4 regions of the Delftia sp. WSY_7 genome follow, and region 2 is predicted to be linked to each of the others. Evidence: predicted binding sites of a transcription regulator. Region 2 holds the regulator's gene; each other region holds the start of a gene.
The links. Region 2 encodes FNR, which switches genes on or off when oxygen is low (the NO sensors DNR and NnrR bind a similar motif). Its sites were predicted from a motif close to TTGATNNNNATCAA; they were not measured.
Positions count from the first base shown of each region.

Region 1 (4,187 bases), on a different contig from region 2:
CGCGTGGACATCGAAGAGTTCAGCCAGGTCTTTGACGCGCCCGGCTCCAGTGCCGGCGTGGTGCGCCTGCGCGCCACCCTGGTCGAGCAAAGCGGTGCTGTGGACCGCCTGCTCGGACAGAAGGTGTTCGAGGTGCGCAGTCCTGCAGCTTCGGGCGATGCGGCGGGCGGCGCCCAGGCCCTGGCCAAGGCCACGGATGCGGCCATTGCGCAGATCGATGCGTGGCTGGGGCAGCAGGGGCACTGAGCTGCTGCTGGATTTCCAGCCCATCCATTCTCTTGAGAACGGCTGGTGGGTGCATTGCATCCGCTGGCCGTTTTTTGTTTTCGGCAACTGGCTCTGCAAGCAAGTGGACTTTTTCTGCCCCTGCCGGATGGTTGCTTTTCGAGGCCGGGTCTCGGCCCGGCAGCCGACTGCCCTTTTCTTGATTCGCCAAGAAAGGCCAGATCACGAAGCAAGCCTGTCCTTCGGCAGGCTTGCAACCCCGCAACCGCCACGGCGCAGGTGCGGACATACGGGGAAAAGGCTGGGTACTCAGGGCAGGGGCGGGCCGCGCCTGACCCAGCGCTTCCCGCGCGTCCGTCAGGGGCTGTAGTCCCGATCCCACCGTCTCGGCTGCCCCTGGGACGACCGTCAACACTAGGTCCAGACTACGGCGCGCGGCGCGCAGGTTTTTTACAGTGGAACCGTCGCTGATGCAGATCGCGGCTTTGAAAAAACAAGGCCTGATTGCACGGCACGACTTCAACATCACTGAAAGGAACAAGCCATGAATGAAGACCGCATCAAGGGCAACTGGAAGCAATTCACCGGCAAGATCCGTGAGCAATGGGGCAAGCTCACCGATGACGATCTGGACGTGATCGCCGGCAAGCGCGAGCAATTCCTGGGCAAGCTGCAGGAGCGCCAGGGCCTGGCCCGCGACGCTGCCGAAAAGCAGCTGACCGACTGGCAAAAGCGCAACCCCGACTTCCGCTTCGAAGACTGACGAGGGTGGACCCCGCGGGTGGCACGGATGCCCTGGCCGGCGCCACCACCCGCTCCCCGACAGCCAGCGTGCCTGAGGGCACGCACCAATGGCCCGCCGCCGCAGGCACCAAGGGCCACCTCAGTACAAATACAAGGAGTTCCATCATGCAAACACCGCAACGCTTTCGCCACATGCTGTCCGCCGTCGCCCTGGGCCTGATGGCCTCCGGCGCCATGGCCATGACCAATGCCGAGCACACGGCCGCCAAGAACCAGATCGAGGCCGATTACAAGGCTGCCAAGGAACAGTGCAAGCCGCTCAAGGACAACGCCAAGGACGTCTGCGAGAAGCAGGCCAAGGGCCAGGAAAACGTCGCCAAGGCTGAACTGGAATCGCGCCGCAATCCTTCGCCCAAGAACAGCGAAAAGGCACTCAAGGCCAAGGCTGATGCGGACTACGACATCGCCAAGGAAAAGTGCGATGACCTCAAGGGCGACGCCAAGGATGTCTGCGTGAAGGATGCCAAGGCTGCCCATGTGCGTGCCGTCGAAGCCGCCAAGGTGAACAAGGCCCAGGCCGAACCTGCCGCCAACTCTGCTGCCAAGGCCGCCAACGTGGCCGAGACCCGCAAGGACGCTGCCGAGGAAACCCGCGAAGCCGACTACAAGGCTGCCAAGGCCCGTTGCGACACCATGAGCGGTGACGCCAAGGATGCCTGCGTGGCGGATGCCAAGCGTAAATATGGACAGTAAGCTAGTAGGCACCCCCTGAGGCGCTGCGCGCCTTCCCCCCGTGGCACGGCGCCTCTCTACTTGCTTCGCAAGGGAGGGGGACGGCACCTTCGCCGCGAGGCGGCTCTTGCTCGGTGCCCCTGGCCTTTTGGCCGCGCCAGTTTTATCCGCCTTGACCAAGCCCCGCTCGCGGGGCTTTGCTGTTTTCGGGTTGGCTGATGTGGGTCAAACGGGTTGGGCGGTGCTGTTCCTAAGCTGCAGGCTTTCACGATGAAGGCAGGAGAAGCATATGGCCGTGCTGGAATGGAGCGGAGCGCTGGCATTGGAGTTGCCGGCCATGGACGAGGTGCACCAGGAGTTCTTGCTGCTGCTGGCCGAGGTGGAGGCGGCCGATGATGCGCAGCTGTGCGCGCGCTGGGATGAGCTGATCGCGCATACGCAGGTGCATTTCGACCAGGAAGACCGCTGGATGCAGTCCACGCGGTTCACCAGCACCAACTGCCACAGCCTGCAGCACAAGGTGGTGCTGCAGGTGATGCGCGAGGGGGCGGCCAAGGCGGCAGCGGGGGATCTGGCCGTGATCCGCAGCATGGCGGGCGAGCTGGCGGCCTGGTTCGTGCACCATGCGCAGACCATGGATGCGGCGCTGGCCCTGCACCTGCGCAGCGCGGGCTTCGATCCCGCCACGGGCTCGCTGGCCCACCCCGAGGCCTTGCCCGAGCAGCCCATCACGGGCTGCGGCGGTGCCTGCGACGGCAGCGCCGACCGCGCGCGGGCCGTGCCGGCCTGATCCGGCGGGCCTTCAATCGGCCAGCCAGTCCGCTCAGGGCACGATCGCGGGCGAGGCCAGGATGGGGAAGATCTTCACCAGCCCGCCCGCCATCACCTCTACGGCCAGGGCCGCGAGGATCAGGCCCATGAGCCGCGTCATCACGTTGATGCCGGTCTTGCCCAGCACGCGCGCAATCGGGTCGGCCAGCGAAAAGCAGACCATCACCACCAGCGCCACCACCACGCCATAGCCCACCAGCGCCAGGTGCTGCCAGATGGTGCGTGCCTGGTCGGCATAGATCACCACGGTGGACATGGAGGCCGGCCCTGTCAGCAGCGGAATCGTCAGCGGCACCACGGCAATGCTGTTGCCCATGGCGGCCTTTTCCGCGCCTGCCGCCAGCGTGGGCGCGTTGGGCCGTTCCTCGGCCGGGCGGGCGTTGAGCATGTTCATCGCGCTGATCAGCAGCAGCAGGCCGCCGCCCACCTGGAAGCTCTGCAGCGAGATGTTGAAGAAGTCCAGCACCTGCAGCCCGATGATGGCGCAGGCCGCGATCACGCAGAACGAGGCCAGCGCCGCCGTGCGAATGGTCTGCTGGCGCTGCTGGGCGCTGAATCCCTCGGTGTAGTGGATGAAGAAGGGGACGATGGCCAGCGGGTTGATGATGGCCACCAAAGTGATCAGCGGTTTGAGGTCCATGGTTGCCTTGGAGCTAGAGGTTGCCGCCCGAGATATCGACCAGGCTGCCCGTGGTGTAGTGCGAGCCGTCGGACATCAGCCAGAGGATGGCGTCGGCCACCTCCTCGGCCCTGCCGCCGCGCTGCATGGGCACGTTGGGCGCCAGGCGCTCGACGCGGTCGGGCTGTCCGCCGCTGGCGTGGATGTCGGTCTCTATCAAGCCGGGCCGCACGGCGTTCACGCGTATGCCCTGGGCGGCGACTTCCTTGGACAGGCCCAGCGTCATCACGTCCAACGCGCCCTTGGCGGCCGCATAGTCCACGTACTGGCCCGGTGCGCCCAGCCGCGAAGCGATGCTGGAGACGTTCACGATGGCGCCACCCCTCCCGCCGTGGCGGGTGCTCATGCGCCGCACGGCCTCGCGCGCGCAGATGAAGCTGCCGATGGTATTGACGCGGAACATGCGCTCCAGCCGCTGCACGCTCATCTCGGCCACGGTCTGCGCGCGGTCCACCACACCGGCGTTGTTGACCAGGGCATCCAGCCGGCCGAACTGCGCATCCACCGCACCGAACAGGGCCAGCACCTCGGCTTCGTCGCCCACATCGGCCTGCACGGCCAGCGCGCGGGTGCCGGCCAGTTGCACGTCGGCCACCACGGCCTCGGCCGCATCGCGCTGGTGCTGGTAGCTGATCACCACGTCCCAGCCCCGGTGCGCTGCCATGCGTGCCGTTGCGGCGCCTATGCCGCGGCTGCCGCCGGTGATGAGCACGACTTTTCGTTCCATCGAATGTCTCCTGTGAAAGAATTGCCGCACGGGCCGGCCCGCCGCCATTACAGCATTGCGGGGCGCGTCCGCCCACCGGGAAATCACAACAGGTTCTCAGACAGAAAGGAACGCGGACATGGGCAGTTTTGTGCAGTTGACTTCATTGGATGGCACGTCTTCGCCGGCCTGGGTGGCCCGCCCCGACGTGCCCGCGCGCGGTGCCATCGTCGTGCTGCAGGAGATCTTCGGCGTCAACGCCCATATCCG
Region 1 covers NZ_JBICLB010000017.1:17,173-21,359, reverse strand. The annotation lists gene ACF8ME_RS08390 (ABC-type transport auxiliary lipoprotein family protein) at 1-246, shown strand, start outside; gene ACF8ME_RS08385 (CsbD family protein) at 770-988, shown strand; gene ACF8ME_RS08380 (hypothetical protein) at 1,135-1,722, shown strand; gene ACF8ME_RS08375 (hemerythrin domain-containing protein) at 1,991-2,491, shown strand; gene ACF8ME_RS08370 (MarC family protein) at 2,525-3,172, opposite strand; gene ACF8ME_RS08365 (SDR family oxidoreductase) at 3,186-3,938, opposite strand; gene ACF8ME_RS08360 (dienelactone hydrolase family protein) at 4,057-4,187, shown strand, end outside.
Region 1: ACF8ME_RS08375 (hemerythrin domain-containing protein) is a predicted target of FNR. The motif match lies at 1,917-1,930, and genes of this name have one in related genera.

Region 2 (4,187 bases):
CGACACCATGATCGTCAGCTACGACACGGGCCGGGGCGAGCCGCGCGCGCCGCGCACCAAGAAGGTGGACTACAAGGCCCAGGGCCTGGGCGACTGCATCGACTGCAAGATGTGCGTGCAGGTCTGCCCCGTGGGCATCGACATCCGCAACGGCCTGCAGTACGAATGCATAGGCTGCGGTCTGTGCATAGACGCCTGCAATTCCATCATGGACAAGATGGAGTATCCGCGCGGCCTCATCCGGCTGACCACGCAGAACGCCATGGCCGGCATGTGGCGGCGGGCCCAGGTGCTGCGCCGCATCTTCCGTCCGCGCGTACTGGTCTACTCGGCCGTGCTGATCGGCCTGAGCATGGCCATGATCGTGAGCCTGGCGCTGCGCCAGTCGGTCAAGGTCGACGTGATACGCGACCGGGCGTCGCTGTCGCGCATCGTCGCGGGCGGCAAGCTGGAAAATGTCTACCGCCTGCAGATCATGAATGCCACCGAGCAGGCCCAGCGCTACCGCATCAGCGCCCATGGCCTCGACGGGCTGGAGTTGGCGTCCGAGCAGGAGGTCGAGGTCGGCCCTGCCGAGACGCGCGGCATTGCGGCGCGGCTGCAGATTCCCTACGGTTCCGCCGAGCCGGGCTCGCACACCGTATTCTTCGATATCGATGCCGTGCATTCAGGCGCGGGACGCGCGTCCGAAAAGGCCGTCTTCCTGGTGCCCCGGTGATATGTCTGGCCGGCACCGCCCAGGCTGCGCCGGCTGTTTGAAAGAAAGAGGTTATCCATGTCTTCCAGTCCCGCAGTCTCCGCGCCCGCCACGGCCCCTTCGCATCCGGACGCCGGCAAGCCCTGGTGGAAGTTCGCCCATGTCTGGCTCGTGGTGGCCGGCCCGGCCGCCGTCGTGGTGGCCGGCGTGGTCACGGCCGTCATTGCGATCAATGGCGCCGATCCCGTGATCGATCCTGACTATTACCGCAATGGCATCACCATCAACGAGCGTGCCGATGGCGTGCGCGAAGTGCCCAAGAGCCTGGCGCCCGCGGTCACCGGCCGCAACCACGCGGCCACGCCCGCGCAGGACCATCCCACGGACCGCTGAACGCAGGAAAATGCCGTGCACAAGGCCGCAGTCGCGGCCTTTTTTGTATGGTGGATGGCATCTCCAGCATGCGCGAGGGCCAAGGGTTTCCTACAGGCAGTGCAGGGTGCGCAGGGCTTGGCACGGTGCGAGGGCGGCGCGCACAATGAAAGCCACCCCTCGACAGCTCAAGGAGATCGCTGATGTTGGCCCAACGCTGGATGTGGATTGCCTGGCCGGCCTTTCTGGCCGCCGCCGTGATGGAGATGCTGGTATTCGCCTTCGTGGACCCGCTGGAGCTGCACTGGCTCGGCGACCTGGGCTGGTCGCGGCAGGGAATCTACACGCTGGCCTTCTTCGCCTTCTGGGGCGTGACCATGCTGTCCAGCCTCATGACCACCATGCTGGGACGCTCCACGCACGATCTCAACGACGGCGTGGTCTCCGAGCCGGACCCAAATCTGGCCATGCAGGGCCTGGGGCGCGATTGAACCTGCGTGCACTGCAATGGCAATGAACAAGGCCCGCGACAGCGGGCCTTGTTCATTGCCGGGGGGCGGGGCCTTGCGGCCTCACTGGCACTGCTGGCTGTTGACGATGCGCTTGAGCGCGTCCGTGTCCAGGATGCGCAGATGGCGCTGGCGCACCTCGATGATGTTTTCCTCGGCAAACTTCGAGAAGGTGCGGCTCACCGTCTCCAGCTTCAGGCCCAGGTAGCTGCCGATTTCCTCGCGCGTCATGCGCAGCACCAGTTCCGACTTGGAAAAGCCCCGGGCGTGCAGGCGCTGCACCAGGTTGAGCACGAAGGCGGCCAGGCGCTCCTCGGCACGCATGCTGCCCAGCAGCAGCATCACGCCATGCTCGCGCACGATCTCGCGGCTCATGACCTTGTGCACATGGTTTTGCAGGGCCGTGACCTCGCGCGACAGGTCCTCCAGCTTGTCGAAGGGCATGACGCAGACCTCGGCGTCTTCCAGCGCGACCGCATCGCAGGTGTGGTGGTCGTTGACGATGCCATCCAGGCCGATGATCTCGCCGGCCATCTGAAAGCCCGTGACCTGGTCGCGCCCGTCCTCGGTGGCCACGCAGGTCTTGAAGAAGCCCGTGCGGATGGCGTACAGCGAGGTGAAGGACTCACCGTTGCGAAACAGCAGGCCGCCGCGCTTGACCTTGCGGCGCGTGGCCACGATGTCGTCGATGCGCTGCATCTGCTCGGCATCCAGGCCCATGGGCATGCACAGCTCGCGCAGGTTGCAATTGGAACAGGATGCTTTGATGGTCTGAAGGTTCATGGAGTAAACATCAGCGGCGCAGCAGTGCGCCGGCGGTGACCTCGTGGATGGCGATGAGTTGGATCAAATTGTCGCAGCACTGCCGCGAACAACTCTTGATATGAGTCAAGGACGCGGCCAATGGGCTGCGGCACAGTGGACGACATTAGAGGAAAAAACCCATGACCGCTGTCACCCCAGAGCTGCTGCGTCGCTTCGACGTACCGGGGCCCCGATACACCTCGTTCCCCACGGCCGATCGTTTCGTGGAGGCTTTCGGTGCTGAAGACTATATCCTGGCACTTGAGCACCGCAAATCGAGTACCGCAGCGCGAGCCATGCCTTTGTCGCTGTATGTGCATGTGCCGTTCTGCGAGTCGCTGTGCTACTACTGCGCCTGCAACAAGATCGTGACGCGCCACCACGATCGCGCGGCCGTCTACCTGGACTACCTGGCGCGCGAGATGGCCTTGCACACGGCCCATTGCGGCAAGGGCCAGGCCGTCAGCCAGCTGCACCTGGGCGGCGGCACGCCCACCTTCTTCTCGGACGATGAGCTGCGCACGCTGATGGCCCTGCTGCGCGAGCATTTCAAGCTGGAGCCGGGCGGCGAATACTCCATCGAGGTCGATCCGCGCACCGTCAGCGTCGAACGCCTGGCCGTGCTCAAGGAGCTGGGCTTCAACCGCCTGAGCTTCGGCGTGCAGGATTTCGACGAACAGGTGCAGATCGCCGTGCACCGCGTGCAGCCGGCCGAGCAGGTGTTCGCGCTGGTGGCAGCGGCACGGCAGCTGGGCTTTGCCTCCATCAACGTGGACCTGATCTACGGCCTGCCCAAGCAGACGCCCGAGTCCTTCGAGCGCACGCTGGCCCAGGTCAATGCGCTGCGGCCCGACCGCATCGCGCTCTATGCCTATGCCCACCTGCCCGAGCGCTTCAAGCCGCAGCGGCGCATCGCGGCCGAGGACCTGCCCCAGGGCGCCGACAAGCTGGCCATGCTCTCGCGCTCCATCGCGGCCTTCATGGAGGGCGGCTATGTCTACGTGGGCATGGACCACTTCGCCTTGCCCGAGGACGCGCTGGCCGTGGCCAAGCGCCAGGGCCGGCTGCATCGCAACTTCCAGGGCTACAGCACCCAGCCCGACTGCGACCTGATTGCGCTGGGCGTGTCGGCCATCGGCAAGGTGGGGGCCAGCTACAGCCAGAACGCCAAGACGCTGGAGGAGTACTACGACGCCATCGACGCCGGCCACCTGCCCGTGGTGCGCGGCCTGGCACTGTCGCGCGATGATCTGGTGCGGCGCGCCGTCATCATGGCCATCATGTGCCAGGGCGCCGTGCTGTTCGAGCCCATGGAGCAGGCCTGGCTGCTGGGCTTTCGCGAGTACTTCGCCCCCGAGCTGGCGGCGCTTCAGGACCTGCAGGCCAAGGGGCTGGTGCAGATCAGCGACGAGGGATTCCAGGTCACGCCCATGGGCTGGTACTTCGTGCGTGGCGTGGCCATGCTGTTTGACCGATATCTGCAGGCCGACAAGAACCGGGCGCGGTTTTCGAGGATCATCTAGGCCCCATGCTGTTGTCGCTGCTCTGGACCGCTTTGATCATGGGGCTCGTCGGCGGGCCCCATTGCCTTGCCATGTGCGCCGCGCCCTGCGGCGTGGTCACGGGCGGGGCGGGGCAGGGCACGGTACAGGGTGGTGGGCAGGTGGTCGCCGTCCATGGACTGCAAAGCCGGCTGTGGCTGCGCACGGCGCTGTTCCATAGCGGGCGGCTGGCCGGCTATGCCAGCCTGGGCGCTGCCTCGGCGCTGGCCATGGAAAGCCTGTCCTGGCTCACCAGCCAGACCA
Region 2 covers NZ_JBICLB010000001.1:133,812-137,998, reverse strand. The annotation lists gene ccoG (cytochrome c oxidase accessory protein CcoG) at 1-718, shown strand, start outside; gene ACF8ME_RS00705 (FixH family protein) at 776-1,090, shown strand; gene ACF8ME_RS00700 (hypothetical protein) at 1,273-1,560, shown strand; gene fnr (fumarate/nitrate reduction transcriptional regulator Fnr) at 1,642-2,361, opposite strand; gene hemN (oxygen-independent coproporphyrinogen III oxidase) at 2,523-3,905, shown strand; gene ACF8ME_RS00685 (sulfite exporter TauE/SafE family protein) at 3,911-4,187, shown strand, end outside.

Region 3 (4,187 bases), on a different contig from region 2:
TGCACGACTCCCTGGGTCCCCAGGACCTCATAGGTCGCATGGCCGGTGACGAACTGGCCGTGCTGTGCAAGGGCATGAGCGAGCGCGGCGACGCCATCGCCCGTGCACGGCAACTGATCGCGGCGGCCGGCCAGCCCTGGAGCTCGCCGGACGGCCTGTCCGTCATGGCCGGCGTCAGCGTGGGCATCTGCATGTACCCCTCCCACGCCGGCAATGCCCAGGACCTGCTGCAGGGCGCGCATGCGGCCGTCTACGGCGCCAAGTCGCGCAGCGGCCGTGCCTGGTGCTTCTTCGAGGAAGACATGACCTCGGCCGCGCGCGAGCGCCTGGCCATGGAGGCACGGCTGCGGCAGGCCATAGACCTGGGCCACCTGCGCCTTTACTTCCAGCCTCAGATCGACCTGGCCACGGGCCGCCTGGTGGGCGCCGAGGCCCTGGTGCGCTGGCTGGACCCGGACGAGGGCCTCATCTCCCCGGCACGCTTCATTCCCGTGGCCGAAAGCTCGGGCGTCATCGGCGCGCTGGGCCTGTGGGTGCTGCGCGAGGCCTGCGCCCAGGGCCAGCGCTGGCGCGATCAGGGCCTGCCCGAGATGACCATCGCGGTCAATGTCTCGCTGCACCAGTTCCTGCTGACCGACATCGCCGGTGCCACCGCCGACGCGCTGGCCGCCACGGGCTTCGCCCCGCACTGCCTGGAGCTGGAGATCACCGAAAGCGCCCTGGCCGAGCGCCCCGAGGAGGCCCTGGCCGTCATGCGCCGTCTGCGGGCCCAGGGCCTGCGGCTGGCCATCGACGACTTCGGCACCGGTTATTCCTCGCTGGCCCACCTCAAGCGCTTCCCGCTGGACCTGCTCAAGATCGACCAGGGCTTCATCCGCGACATCCCGCACAGCGCCGACGACATGGCCATCAGCGGGTCGGTGATCGCGCTGGGGCATGCCATGGGGCTGAAGGTGCTGGCCGAGGGCGTGGAGACGGCCGAGCAGCTGGCATTCCTGCGCGGCAAGGGGTGCGACTTCTTCCAGGGCTATCTGTGCAGCAAGCCCATGCCTGCGCAGGCGTTCGGCGAGTGGGTCTCGGGCAACGAGGGAATGTGGGCCGTGCAGGGGTGAAGCTCAGTCCACCCGACCCGCATCCGCCCGCGGCGCCGGCGGATTCCTGAACTTCTCCCGCAGCTCGGCGCAGTGGTCCTTGGCGGGCAGGGCATCCGTCTTCTGCAGCCAATCCACATCCGAGGCCTGCGCCACCGATGTCTCCCCCGCCTGCGCCACGGCCACCTTGGCGCCTGCGGCCTCGGGCAGCCAGGTGGGAATGCCCACGCCGCGCAGTACGTGGCCGCGCCCGGCCACCAACAGCACGGTCTTGCCGGGCTTGACTGCGGCCCTGGCCACCTCGGCCATGCTGGCGTCGCGGGCCAGCTGGATGCGGGCCATGGGCGCCAGCTGGGTGTCGGGCAGCAGGCCGCAGTGGCCTTCGCGGATGGCGTCGAGCTGGCGCTGCCAGGCTTCGGGCGGCAGGTGGGTGTCCAGGTTCTGGTTGCGCATGGCCTGCTTCATGTCGGCGCGGGGCAGGTTGCCGCCCAGCACGGGCACGCCTGCGCGCACGGCGGCCATGACCACGCCGCGGTAGCGCGGCCAGGGCCAGGCGGCGTCCTGCCATTGCAGGGCCTGCTGCACAGCGTCCTCGGAGGCATCGCGCGCCAGGCTGGCCGTGGAGCCCGTGCGCGGCGCCATCTCGATCACCAGCGCGGCCAGGCGCTCCTGCGTGGCCAGCTGCTGCACCGTGGCCTGTTGCCAGGCCTGGTGGGCCGCCGCATCGTGCTGCTCGCCCAGCAGCACCAGGGGTGCGTCGGACCAGCGCTGCAGCTGCTGCGTCCAGTCCCGCGCCGGTGTGGAGGAGCTGGCGCAGCCGGCAAGGGCTGCCGCCAGCCATGCGGCCGCAGCCAGGCCAGCAAGGCGCGGGGTGCGGATGAAGGGGCGGAGGTGGGAGCGGACATGCATGGCCCCATGCTAATCACTGGCCTTGCCGGGGTCCTCATAGGCCCTGTGGGCATTGGGGGCAGTTGGAAAGGATCCTAGGAATCGGGGCGGGGGCACGGCGCAAACGGGTGACGCTTGATTCAGGTCAAGACGCGCAAATGCGCCGTGGCTACAGTGCGACCATGCATGGCAAGCCCTCGCTTTCGACCAAGCTGCTGCTCATGGGCGCGGCCTGCCTGCTGGCGGCCGTGGCATCGATCGGCTTCACGCTGTGGGTGGCCTGGCAGCTGGAGGGCGGCGCGGCCGCCGTGAACGAGGCCGGGCGGCTGCGCATGAGCATGGTGCGCATGGCCATGGCGCGCCAGAACGAGGCGCCTGCGCAGTGGCAGGCGCGCGCGCAGCAGTTCGACGCCAGCCTGGACCTGCTGCGCAGCGGCGACATGTCGCGCCCGCTGTTCGTGCCCTGGAGCGACGAGGTCAGGGCGCGCTACGAGCGCATACGCCGCGACTGGAGCGCGCTGCACGCGCGCTGGCAGGCCGAGGACCAGGCCGATGCGCAGGCCATCATGGGCAGCGCCGACGCCTTCGTGCGCGAGGTGGACGGCTTTGTCGAGGCCATCGAGGACCGGCTCTCGCGCTGGACGGCCATCCTGCACCTGTTTCAGATGTGTCTGATGGCGCTGGCCATCATCGCGGCCGTGAGTTTCATGGCCACCAGCTACTGGCTGGTGCTGCATCCCGTGGGCCAGCTGCGCTCGGCGCTGGAGCGCATGCGCCGCGGACACCTGGACACGCGCATGAGCGTGGAGGTGGACGACGAGTTCGGCCAGCTGGCGGCCGGCTTCAACCTCATGGCCCAGTCGCTGCAAAGTTCTCACGCCGAGCTGGAGGACAAGGTGCGCGAGAAGACCGCCAGCCTCAACGTGCAGCACCAGCAGCTGCAGGCGCTGTACGCGGTCAGCGTGCAGGCGTCGGAGGCCGCCAGCCTGCAGTCCCTGGCCGAAGGCTTTGTGCGCCAGGTCCGCCTGGCGGCCCAGGCCGATGCGGCCACGGTGCGCTGGTCCGACGAGGCCAACGAGCGCTACGTGCTGCTGGCCGGCGACGGCCTGCCCCAGTCCATGTCGGTGCAGGAGCACTGCCTGCACACGGGCGCCTGCCTGTGCGGCCAGCCGCGCGAGCAGGCGAGGCTGCGCGTGATCCCCATCACGCCGGCCAGCGACCTGCAGCTGCCCCACTGCCGCGAGGCCGGCTTCGAGACCGTGGTCAGCATCCCCGTGCAACTGCAGCAGCGCCTGTTGGGCGAGGTCAACCTGTTCTTTCGCTCCACCGTGGTGCTCACGGACGACATGCGCGACCTGCTGTCCGCCATGGCGCGCCACCTGGCCAGCGCCATGGAAAGCCTGCGCGCCACGGCGCTGGAGCGCGAAGCCGCCGTGGCCGAGGAGCGCGGCCTGATCGCGCGCGAGCTGCATGACTCCATTGCCCAGTCGCTGGCCTTTCTCAAGATCCAGACCCAGCTGCTGCGCGACGCCGTGGCCAAGGGCCGCGACGAGGCGCGCGACCGCAGCCTGGGCGAGCTGGAAGTGGGCGTGCGCGAATGCTATGCCGACGTGCGCGAGCTGCTGGTGCATTTCCGCACGCGCACCAGCACCGAGGACATCGAGGCCGCGCTGCGCGCCACGCTGTCCAAGTTCGAGCACCAGACGGGCATTGCCACCTCGCTGAGCATGTCGGGCCAGGGCCTGCCGCTGGCGCCCGACGTGCAGATCCAGGTGCTGCACATGGTGCAGGAGGCGCTGTCCAACGTGCGCAAGCACGCGGGTGCCAGGCATGTGGAGCTGCGTGTGGGGCGCCACCCCTGGCGCTTCGAAGTCTGCGACGACGGCTGCGGCTTCGTTCCCGCCGCCGTTGCGCCGGACTCGCTGCATGTGGGCCTGGGCATCATGCGCGAGCGCGCCCTGCTGGCGCAGGCGCTGGTCCATGTCCACTCCCGCCCCGGCGAGGGCACGCGCGTGCTCATCGAGCTGCCGCCGTCGGCCTCGGCCGGCGCGCCGGCGCAGGCCCTCCCCTCGAACGCGTGACACGCTCCCGCAAGAAAAAGACCGCCCCATGTCCTTCTCCAGCCCCATCTCCGTCTTCGTCATCGACGACCACACGCTGTTCCGCCGCGGCCTGATCGCCCTCATCGCCCAGGACGCAGGCCTGCGC
Region 3 covers NZ_JBICLB010000034.1:418,127-422,313, forward strand. The annotation lists gene ACF8ME_RS16735 (bifunctional diguanylate cyclase/phosphodiesterase) at 1-1,112, shown strand, start outside; gene ACF8ME_RS16740 (ChaN family lipoprotein) at 1,116-2,000, opposite strand; gene ACF8ME_RS16745 (type IV pili methyl-accepting chemotaxis transducer N-terminal domain-containing protein) at 2,162-4,060, shown strand; gene ACF8ME_RS16750 (response regulator) at 4,089-4,187, shown strand, end outside.
Region 3: ACF8ME_RS16745 (type IV pili methyl-accepting chemotaxis transducer N-terminal domain-containing protein) is a predicted target of FNR. The motif match lies at 2,115-2,128, and genes of this name have one in related genera.

Region 4 (4,187 bases), on a different contig from region 2:
ATGAAGGCCGCGATGGCGATGATCTTGATCATGGAGAAGCTGTACTCCACGGCGCCGAAGGCCTTGACGCTCATCATGTTCACGCCGATGAGCGCGCCCGAGAAGATCACCACCCAGGCCCAGCGCGGCACCTCGGGGAACCAGTAGCCCATGTACAGGCCCACGGCCGTCACCTCGGTGCCCACGGCCAGCACCACGCAGGCCCAGTAGGCATAGCGGACCATGAAGCCGGCCATCGGGCTGATGTAGTGCTCGGCATAGGCGCCGAACGAGCCCGAGGTCGGGTGGGCCACCGTCATCTCGGCCAGGCAGCCCATGAGCAGCAGCGAGATCACTGCGCCGATGGCATAGCTGATCAGCACGCTGGGCCCGGCAAAGCCGATGGCAAAGCCGCTGCCCAGGAACAGGCCGGTGCCGACGGCACCGCCGATGGCGATCATGGTCATCTGTCCGGCGGACAGCTGCTGTTTGAGTCCGGCTTCGCGCTGGACGATGTCTTCGAAGGCTGGCATGGGTTGTTGTCTCCGTTGCTGTGGGGGGCTTCGGAGGCGGATGCTATGGACGGCCTTCGCGGGGCGTTTAGTAGTTATCCCTAAATCGACTTGATCTTGGATAAGTTATTCTGTGAAACATGAATTCATAGGTGGTTTATGCCAATCGACATCGACAGAACGGACCGGCTGCTGATCCGCGCCCTGCAGGACAACGCGCGGCTGACCTCGGGTGAGCTGGCGCAGCGTGTGCATTTGTCGCAGTCACCGTCATGGCGGCGCATCAAGCGGCTGGAGGACGAGGGCGTGATCACCGGCTACCACGCCGCGCTGAGCCGGCGCGCCATAGGTTTTGGCGTGCTGGCCTTCGTGATGGTGGGTATAGACCACCAGAACGAGGAGTCCTCGCGCCATTTCCAGGAAGCGGTCTGCGCCATTCCCGAGGTCGTGATGTTCCATGGCATCTCGGGGCCGGAGGACTTCCTGCTGGTCGTCGTGGCGCGCGATCTCGACGCCTATTCCGATCTGCTGCTCAGCCGCCTGCACCGGCTGCCCGGCGTGCGCCAGGTGCACACGCATTTCTCGCTGCAGGAATTCAAGGGACAGCTGGCGGGGCTGCCGGTGGAATGACGGCTGGTGGCGCCTGGCAGGCTGCTAGAGCAGGCCGCTGTCCAGCGCCTGCATGCCATGGCGCACGCGCACGCGGTTGCAGGCATCGCTGCCGGCGGCGAACTCGCGGCAGGGCGAGGGGCGCCATTCATAGATGCCGCAATGGGCCTTCTCGCCCACCTTGCCGACCAGGGCCGCGCAGCGGGGACGCGCCCAGTCGGTTCCGCGCATGCGGCAGGTGTGGTCGGTGACTTCCTCGGCCAGCCCGGCTGGCACGCGGCCGCCCTGCGCCTGCGACTCGTGCACGGAAAAGTCCACGCGAAACGATGCGCAGCAGGCGCCGCAGCTCAGGCAGGGATGGGTCATGGCGTGGGGAGGGGAGTGCGCAAAGGCCGTGTCGGCGTCGGCCGCCATTGTGCCGCGCGCCGCCCGCCTGGGCCCGCCAGGGGGCAAAGCCGGGAACGCAAAACCCTGTCCCGCACTCCGATACCATGCGCGGTCCCGCCGCCCGGGTTCGATCAAAATCAAAATGAGAATAAAAATCAATTGATACAACACGCCATGCATTCGATGAACCCCGCGACGGACGCTGCGGCTCCGTCCACGCTGTCCGCGCCTCCCATGTCCTCCTCTGCTGCCGTTGCCGCCGTTGCTGCCACCACGGCCATCACCCTTGATGCCCTGCCCCGTCAGGTATCGGCGCGCGTGGTCGAGCTCCATGCCGCACGCGATGCCAGCGAGCAGGAACTGCTGCTGCGGCTCATGGAGATCGGCTTTCTGCCCGGCGAGCCCGTGCGCATCCTGGCCGCGGGCTTTCCGGGTGACGACCCGCTGGCCGTGCGCGTGGGCCAGACCACGTTCGCTTTGCGCCGCCATGAGGCGGCCCTGGTGCGCGTGGCGCCGGAGGCGGTGGCATGAGCGCGTCGTCCTCTCCCAAACTCATTCAGCCGCTGCAGCCTGCCCAGGGCGGCGGCGGCAGCGGTGATTCCGCACTGCGCCTGGCCCTGCTGGGCAATCCCAACTGCGGCAAGACGGCGCTGTTCAACCTGCTGACCGGCGCACGCCAGAAGGTGGCCAACTACGCGGGCGTGACCGTGGAGCGCAAGGAAGGCTGGCTGAGCACGGCCAGCGGCCGGCGCGTGCGCGTGCTGGACCTGCCGGGCACCTACAGCCTGCATGCGCACAGCGAGGATGAGCGCATCACGCGCGACATCGTCTCGGGTCGCCATGCGCGCGAGGCGCCGCCCGAACTGCTGGTCTGCGTCACCGACGCCACCCATCTGCGCCTGAACCTGCGCCTGGTGCTGGAGGCCCAGCGCCTGGGCCTGCCCATGCTGCTGGTGCTCAACATGAGCGACATGGCCAGGCGCCAGGGCATCGATATCGACCGCGAGGCGCTGTCACGCGCCCTGGGCATGCCCGTGCTGTCCACGGTGGGCGTGCGCCAGGACGGCGCGCGCGAACTGCTGCAATGGCTGGACGGCCCCGAAGCCCGCGCCCTGGCGGCGCCGCAGCTGCAGGCCCCGGCCCGCCCGGGCGATGCGCGCGAGCAGGTGCTGGCCCTGCACCAGCAGGTGGCCCGCATCATGGCCGACTGCGTCAAGGAGCCCGTGGTGGACACCCGGCGCGACGACCGCATCGACGCCGTGGTGCTGCACCCGCTGTGGGGCATGCTGCTGCTGGCGGCCACGCTGTTCCTGATGTTCCAGGCCGTGTTCAGCTGGGCGCAGCCGCTGATGGATGGCATCGAGGGCGGCGTTTCGGCCGTCTCGGCCCTGGTCAACGAGCACATGCCCGAAGGCGCGCTGCGCAGCCTGCTGGCCGATGGCGTGATCGCCGGCACGGGCGCCGTGCTGGTCTTCCTGCCGCAGATCCTGATCCTGTTCCTGTTCATCCTTGCACTCGAGGATTCGGGCTACCTGCCGCGTGCCGCCTTTTTGCTGGACCGCATCATGGGCAAGGTCGGCCTGTCGGGCCGCTCCTTCATTCCGCTGCTGTCCAGCTTCGCCTGCGCCGTGCCCGGCATCATGGCCACGCGCTCCATCACCAGCTGGCGCGACCGCCTGGTGACCATCATGATCGCGCCGCTGATGACCTGCTCGGCGCGCCTGCCGGTCTATGCGCTGCTGATCAGCGCCTTCATTCCCGAGCGCACGGTGGGCGGCATCTTCAACCTGCAGGGCCTGGTGCTGTTTGCGCTGTACGTGGCCGGCATCGCCAGTGCCATGGCCGTGGCCGGCGTGGCCAAGCTGGTGGGCCGCAGCGCCGGCCCCACGCCGCTGCTGATGGAGCTGCCCTCCTACCGCTGGCCCAGCCCGCGCAGCCTGGCCCTGGGCCTGTACGAGCGCGCCATGATCTTCCTGCGCCGCGTCGGCGGCATCATCCTGACCGTGAGCATCGTGCTGTGGTTCCTGGCCAGCTACCCGGCGCCGCCCGATGGCGTCACCGAAGCGGCCATCCGCTACAGCTTTGCAGGCCGCATCGGCGGCTGGCTGGAGGTGGTGCTGGCGCCGATCGGCTTCAACTGGCAGATCGCCATCGCCCTGGTGCCCGGCATGGCCGCGCGCGAAGTGGCCGTCAGTGCCATGGGCACGGTCTATGCACTGTCCGCTGCCAGCGACGAGGCCATGGCCGAGCAGCTGGGGCCGCTGATCGCCCATACCTGGTCCCTGGCCACGGCGCTGTCGCTGCTGGCCTGGTTCGTGTTCGCGCCCCAGTGCATTTCCACGCTGGCGGCCGTGCGGCGCGAGACCAATGGCTGGCGCTATCCGCTGCTGATGACGGGCTACCTGTTCGCGCTGGCCTACCTGGCCAGCTTCATCACCTACCGCGTGGCCCTCGCGCTGGGCGCGGGCTGAGGAGGGCATTGAGCATGTGGCAAAACATCATCGTGGGCGTGATCGTGGTGGTGGCGGCCGTGTCCCTGGTCTGGCGCTACCTGCCGGCGCGTTGGCGGCTGAAGGCCGGTCAGCTGCATCCGTCGCTGGCGCCCAAGGACGGGGGAGGCTGTGGCGGCTGCAGCGCCTGCGGCGGAGACAGCTGCGCACCGGACAGGCGCCAGCCATAGCGCCAGATCGGTCGCCAGGC
Region 4 covers NZ_JBICLB010000055.1:97,781-101,967, forward strand. The annotation lists gene ACF8ME_RS27170 (amino acid permease) at 1-512, opposite strand, end outside; gene ACF8ME_RS27175 (Lrp/AsnC family transcriptional regulator) at 651-1,121, shown strand; gene ACF8ME_RS27180 (YkgJ family cysteine cluster protein) at 1,146-1,466, opposite strand; gene ACF8ME_RS27185 (FeoA family protein) at 1,662-2,018, shown strand; gene ACF8ME_RS27190 (ferrous iron transporter B) at 2,015-3,958, shown strand; gene ACF8ME_RS27195 (hypothetical protein) at 3,973-4,167, shown strand.
Region 4: ACF8ME_RS27185 (FeoA family protein) is a predicted target of FNR. The motif match lies at 1,615-1,628, and genes of this name have one in related genera.